3 regions of the Methylomusa anaerophila genome follow, and region 3 is predicted to be linked to each of the others. Evidence: riboswitches for the same ligand, from Rfam matches in the RefSeq annotation. Region 3 holds a riboswitch; each other region holds the start of a gene.

Region 1 (2,266 bases), 520 kb from region 3:
TAGACAAAGTTTGCAGATACTCGAAAGTAGGCGTGATTACCTCTTCATAGCCCCATTTTGTAAATAAATCCGCCAAGGAGTTCTCCACCGTTCGCTTCTGCTTAGCTTCACGCGGCAGCAAGTCACGTGTTCCATAAGGTATTTGCGGTACATATTGGTCCCGGTTCATATGCTATAAACTCTCCATTCTCTTGTTTTCTTCCTCAAGGCGAAGTAAAACCTGTTTGTAACCATCCGCGCCATAATATAAACAGCGTTTCACCCTGCTGACGGTCGCAGTGCTGGCCCCTGTCCGATCTACTATTTCATCGTATGTGTGGCCCGCCTTCAACATTCTGGCTACTTCCAGCCGCTGAGCCATAGCTTTTAATTCGCTAATTGTACAGACATCTTCAAAAAACTGGTAGCACTCTTCCTCAGTCTGTAAAGACAATATGGCCTGAAATAACCGGTCGGTTAAGTCATCTTTAAGCTTAGGGTTTACCGGCACAAATTCCGCCCTCCTCGCGAATCGGCAAACTTAAATCTAAATTTTTCTATTCGTCATCAAAATCAGATTCCCTGCTTTACTGCTTTAATCCTTCGATTCTTTACAATATGAAAATATATTAACTTCATTACCTGTTCATTTCCTGCCTTAGCGCGGCAACCTTAGCGCCAATATTCTCAGCGCCCACGATTTCGCTGACCAAGGCAATGGTACGCGCCCCATGGTTTTTGACCAATCTGATGTTATGCTCTTTGATTCCGCCGATGGCAACAAACGGCAGGTTTATATTGCCTGCCACATAATCCAAATACTCCAGCCCGACGGGCGCGCAAACATCCTCTTTTTTTATGCCCGGCGTATAAATAGGACCAACGCCAATATAATCAACCGCACCTAGACGAACAGCAGCAGCAGCCTGGCCAGGCGAGTGGGTGGAAAGACCAATAAGCATATTCTCGCCCACCAGCTTGCGAACTGCTTGCGGCGGCAGATCATCCTGACCGATATGCACACCGTCAGCTTCTACCAGAATGGCCAAATCAATGTGATCATTTACAATAAAGGTTACACCTGCAGCCCGGGTCTTTTCCCGGATAATAAGGCACTCTTCATATTTCGCCCGCGCTTGCTTCTTTTTTTCCCGGTATTGAATAATTTTGATTCCGGCAGCGATTAGCAAGTCGACAATTTCCACATTGGTGCGCCCTAATGAATAGTCTGCCGCCGTTATGCCGTAAATGTCGGCAGCTATCAGATTCTCCAGATGAAAGTTTTTCATTGGCTACTCTCCTCATCACTTGTTTATACCCAGAATATAATTTAGCACAATGTCAGCCTGTTTGGCCGCCGCTATAGTTACGCGGGGAGCCCATAATACCAAAAAGCGCGACTCACAAAATGAGGCGCGCCAAATCATTACCATTACCTTCCTACGCGGGCATTATCCCGATCAGGTAAAAGGTCTGGCGCTTACAGCCCACTCTCAGCCCATAACATGAGCTCCCTTGGTAATTTCTATATTACATCTTTTATATGCAGCTGGCAATAGTCTGAAATCACTTCTCCTGCCGGTCCTTGTCCTGGGGCTTGAGCATGGCCGGACGGAGGACTTTCTTCGGTATCGGCAGCCGGAAAATGACATCTTTCATTGCCTGGTAATTAAAGGGGAATAACGGCCAAAGATAGGGAAAATTTAAAGATTTAGTCCCTAACATTATCAGAAAGATCGCAATGATCCCAATGAACAGACCAGGCAATTTGAAAAACATTACGAGGAGGAGCAGGCCGATTCTGAAAAAGCGCATAGTCATGGAAAGCTCTACACTCGGTGTTGCAAATCCTCCTACCGCCGCAACAGCCGTATAAAAAATGACCTCATTGCCGAACAGCCCGACTTTGGTCGCAAATTCTCCCAGCATAAAAGCGCCGATGAATCCTAAAGCGGTTGATTGCGCCGACGGAACATGAACAGTAGCCATACGAACCAGTTCAACGCCGATATCCGCGAGAATAAACTGCACTCCCAGCGGAATAATCCCCGGATCACGCGGGCCCAAAAAAGCGAGAGATTCCGGCAAAAGATGCTGCTGCAAACTCATGGCAAGCCACACCGGCGGCAACAGCAGAGACATGAGTATGCCAAATAGCCGCACCAAACGCAGATAGGAGCCGATCAGGGGGTTTTGATGATACTCTTCCACATGCTGCACATGATGCCAGAAGGTAGTAGGCAATATCATAGCATCAGGCGTTGTATCAACAATGAGGCAGACATGC
Region 2 (2,266 bases), 960 kb from region 3:
CTGCCGCCCAATTATTCATTCTATTTTATCGTCAAATCTTCCCCGTTCAAAATCTTCTTCATATTCTTCATCGGGCACATCTTGCCGCACATAGTGCAGGTGTCTTCACATTCCGGTTGGGATTGCTCCCGGTAGCGTCCGGCTTTTTCCGGATCAATAGCCAGTTCAATCATACGCGGGAAGTTGACTTCCGCCCTGGCGGCGCTCATGGCGTTGTCCCAGTCGCGGGCGCCGGGAATTCCCTTGGCGATGTCGGCGGCATGGGCCGCGATGCGGGAGGCGATTATGCCTTCTTTCATGTCTTCCAGATCAGGCAGGCGCAGATGTTCGGCGGGAGTAACGTAGCAGAGGAAATCCGCGCCGCTGGCGGCGGCGATAGCCCCGCCGATAGCGCTGGTAATATGGTCGTAGCCCGGCGCAACATCGGTTACAATCGGACCTAAAACGTAAAAGGGAGCGCCATGACACAGCCGTTTTTCCAGGAGCATATTGGCCGCAATCTCATTAATCGCCATATGACCGGGACCTTCAATCATGACTTGCACATTCCTGGCCCAAGCCCGCTTGGTCAGTTCGCCCAGCACAATCAGTTCCTCAATTTGCGCCGCGTCGGTGGCGTCGTGGATGGAACCGGGCCGGCAGGCATCTCCCAGGCTAATGGTTACATCATACCTTTCACAGATGTCTAAGAGGCGGTCATAATATTCAAAAAAGGGGTTTTCCCGGTTATTCAATTCCATCCAGGCAAAAAGCAAGGATCCCCCGCGGGACACGATATTCGTTAGACGCCTGTTGTTTTTCACCTTTTCGGCAGTGGCCCGGTTAATACCGGAATGGATAGTCATGAAATCCACACCATCTTCAGCGTGTCGTTCCACTACACTGAAGAATTCATCCACTGTAATATCTTTCAATTCTTTATCCAGCATGCCGACGGCATCATACATAGGCACCGTACCAATCATGACAGGCGCCATGGCGATTAACCGCCGACGGAATTCCTGCGTTTTGCCATAGCAACTCAGGTCCATAATGGCTTCGGCCTTGAGTTCAATGGCTCTTTTTGCTTTTTCAAGCTCCAAATCAAGGTTGTAGCAGTCTTTCGACACCCCAATATTGACATTGATTTTAGTCCTGAGACCGTTTCCCACACCTTCCGGATCCAGGGATTTGTGATTTTTATTGGCGGGAATGACAACTTTTCCTGCAGCTACCAGTTGCTGCAGCCGGTTAACATCCATTTTTTCTTTGCGAGCCACAATCTCCATTTGTTTGGTAACAATGCCCTTGCGGGCGGCGTCCATCTGAGTATTGTATTCCACAGTTCTGCTCCTCCTTTGTGTATGCCCGGAAATTCAGGATTAATTAACAAACAAAAAATAGGAACGGCGAGCTATATACGATTGCACGTAGTAAGCTTGCCGTTTGTCATCATCATCCGCTTCCCTACGGTGGTACTAGCCACATCAGGTTCGAGGGTCATAGACTTAGAATCGGGTCTATATCTCAGCCAGCCTCATCTGGCCCCCCTAGCGCCTATATTTTTATTAATTTTGACTTTACCACATAATAGTGCCGCTGACAAGGGTTATTATAAAAAAGTACCAAAAACGCGCTTACGGAAAACTCTAACAAAATCAATATTTTATCGGTTTTTGCACATTTCAACCTGATGCTCATATTATGTACTAAGAACACATAACTCACTCTTATGCCCTAGTAGTCCACTATAACTGCCCCCTTTCCAAGCAATAATTTAATAGTACCGGCAAAACCGGTATGTTAGTAAAACTAAAGGAGGATATTGGTAATGGAACAAACCAAATTACAGGTGCCCAACTTTTCCATTTTTGAAAATGCCGTTCGTCAAGAGTCATGTTCTGACCCTAACAACCTTTGCACTGATTGCTGTGCAATACATTCCGACCCAAATTGCCGGGCCAATTTTGGGCTTGATTTGGCACCTGTCAACATCACCCCGAACTGCGAGTGCCACGACATCTCTGTTGAAGAAGTCCGTCTCATATGCGCTCAGAATATCTCTTGTACGTTTAACTTTCCGGGAACCGGCAATTGCCGTTTAGGGCCCCGTACAGCCTGCTGCTGCCCACCTACCTTCCCGCCCAGCGGCGTTGCCGAAGTATTTATCACTGCCGCATCAGAAGAATTAGCGCCGGATTGTCAAGGAGTCAACGTAGCGGTTGACTTGCTGGTTGTGCATCCCAACATTTCTTGTCCCCAAATTATCATGCCTGTCGGCATTACC
Region 3 (2,266 bases):
AATTCGGCGTATTCATCCTTCTCTAATGGGTAAATCTCGATACTGATCGAGGTAAAATACTGCTTCAATATTTCGACACAGTCTTTGATGTAAGAAACGGACGAATGAATGCGGGATTCGCCTGTCAACAGCAATATGTGTTTTAACCCGGTAGCAGCAATTTGTTTTGCCTCTAGAGTAACTTCCTCAAGGGACAATTTTTTTCTCGCAATTTTATTGGCAGTTTGAAACCCGCAATATACACAGTGATTTACACAATAGTTGGCAAGATACAATGGTGTATAGAGCAAAATGGTTTTGCCGAAGTTTTGTACTGTTTCCCGGTGAGCCCGCTGGGCCATGGCCTCAAGCTGGTGTTCAGCCGCAGGAGACAATAGGGCCAGATAGTCTATAACCGATAAGCGTTTTTTATCTAATATTTGTAAAATTGTACCTTCCTTGACCTGGTCAAAAAACTCATAAAAATTAAAGCCATCATACTTTTCAAGTTCTCTATAGACACTCACATTGCTCACCTCCTGCCGAACTACTCATGTAAAAAACCTGTCAACGGCGAGGACGCACTGGCATAGTCCCGTACGGTACCAGGTCCCGCTAAATACGCTAGTCGACCAGCCTCCACAGCTAACCCAAAAGCTTTCGCCATGGCTATGGGATCATCGGCTGTCGCAACCGCAGTGTTTACAAGTACTGCCGCCGCTCCCATCTCCATAGCTTCCGCCGCTTCCGATGGGCGTCCGATTCCTGCATCCACAATAATTGGCACAGATATCTCTTCGATTAGAATGCCAATGAGCTCTTTCATCTTTAACCCGCGGTTTGTTCCGATTGGGGCTCCTAAAGGCATTACTGCCGCCGCGCCGGCTTCAACCAGTTTTTTAGCTGCCATTAGATCAGGACACATATAGGGCAAAACGACGAATCCTTCCGCCGCCAAAACTTCTGTCGCTTTGATGGTTTCCATATTATCCGGCAGCAGATACCTATGATCTGAAACAACTTCAATTTTAATCCAATCACCACAACCAGCCGCTCTTGCTAACTGAGCAATACGGATTGCTTCCCCGGCATTTCTTGCACCGGATGTATTAGGCATGAGTATGCAATCTTGCGGAATATAGGAAACAATGTTCTCTTCTGGTTGATCAGGGTTTACCCGTCTAAGCGCTACCGTTATCACTTGCGAACCGGAAGACCTGACAACTTCCGGTATTAATTTATTTGACGCAAACTTGCCTGTCCCTAGGAACAAACGACTTGTCAAATTTTTACCGCCAATTGCAAATGTATCAGACATAATTTAACCCCCTCCTATAAAGGCCACAATCTCCAAACAATCAGTATTTTTTAAGATGATATTGGGCCACTCTTCTTTTTTGACGATTGTTCCGTTATACTCCACAACGATAACAGCAGGCTTCAACCCTTTCTCTTGGATAAGTGCAGCCAAAGTTGTTCCGTTGGCCACTATTTCTTCTTTTCCGTTGATTGTCAGCGTCATAGTCAGCCTCCGTTCCATTCAATTATGACAAGGCAAAAAAGCGTACCCGCTCAGCAGGCACGCTAATATCTCAAATTAACGCCTTTCCTACGCGGGCATTATCCCGTTCAGGTCTAGAGGTCAGGAACTCTTTAGTTCCACTCTCAGCCCATAACATGAGCTCCCTCGGCCGACATATTAATTGTTTCTATGTCCTCTATTTTATATTATATTTGACAAGGCGTCAAACAATTTGTGAATTATCTGTGAATTATCGGGCAGTCAGTATATAGACAATACATTATTGCTAATTGTATTGAAAATAATTTCCACATCCCAGTTGGCTTGCCGCGCACATTGACGCAAATAATTTGTAATGCCAGGTATTACAAGGTTTTCCGTGGGAAAATGTCCGGCGTCAATTATGGCTAGATCATTAGCTACTGCTTCTTGGGCTTCATGATACTTGACGTCACCGGTCACCAGCACATCCGCCCCGGCGGCAGCGGCGCTTGGTATCAAGGCCGCGCCGCTGCCGCCGCATACAGCAACTTGCGTAATATTTTTATCCGCGTCACCGGCTATAACGACATAGGGAATACCTAGTGCCTGTTTCACATCATCAGCAAATTTACGGAGTGAAACAGGCGCTGCAATGCGTCCTATTCGTCCCAATCCATGAATAGCGCCGGCATTTAATAATGGATATTCATCATAAGCTACCTCTTCATAGGGATGGGCTTTGATCATGGCGCTGATCACAGTGTGGCTGAGCTTTTCCGGTAT

What was found. A riboswitch is a leader RNA that binds a small molecule or an ion and turns the genes downstream of it on or off. The one in region 3 is predicted to bind thiamine pyrophosphate.
Region 1: linked by a shared signal. The riboswitch ahead of thiE (thiamine phosphate synthase) and the one ahead of thiS (sulfur carrier protein ThiS) in region 3 are both predicted to bind thiamine pyrophosphate.
Region 2: linked by a shared signal. The riboswitch ahead of thiC (phosphomethylpyrimidine synthase ThiC) and the one ahead of thiS (sulfur carrier protein ThiS) in region 3 are both predicted to bind thiamine pyrophosphate.

The regions. Positions count from the first base shown of each region.
Region 1 is NZ_AP018449.1:3,319,650-3,321,915, reverse strand. It holds gene hisZ (ATP phosphoribosyltransferase regulatory subunit) at 1-169, opposite strand, end outside; gene MAMMFC1_RS15005 (YerC/YecD family TrpR-related protein) at 173-490, opposite strand; gene thiE (thiamine phosphate synthase) at 618-1,268, opposite strand; TPP riboswitch at 1,400-1,506, opposite strand; gene MAMMFC1_RS14995 (spore germination protein) at 1,546-2,266, opposite strand, start outside.
Region 2 is NZ_AP018449.1:2,876,690-2,878,955, reverse strand. It holds gene thiC (phosphomethylpyrimidine synthase ThiC) at 21-1,322, opposite strand; TPP riboswitch at 1,427-1,541, opposite strand; gene MAMMFC1_RS12920 (hypothetical protein) at 1,811-2,266, shown strand, end outside.
Region 3 is NZ_AP018449.1:3,841,474-3,843,739, reverse strand. It holds gene thiH (2-iminoacetate synthase ThiH) at 1-506, opposite strand, end outside; gene MAMMFC1_RS17340 (thiazole synthase) at 527-1,297, opposite strand; gene thiS (sulfur carrier protein ThiS) at 1,301-1,501, opposite strand; TPP riboswitch at 1,569-1,678, opposite strand; gene MAMMFC1_RS17330 (Nif3-like dinuclear metal center hexameric protein) at 1,763-2,266, opposite strand, start outside.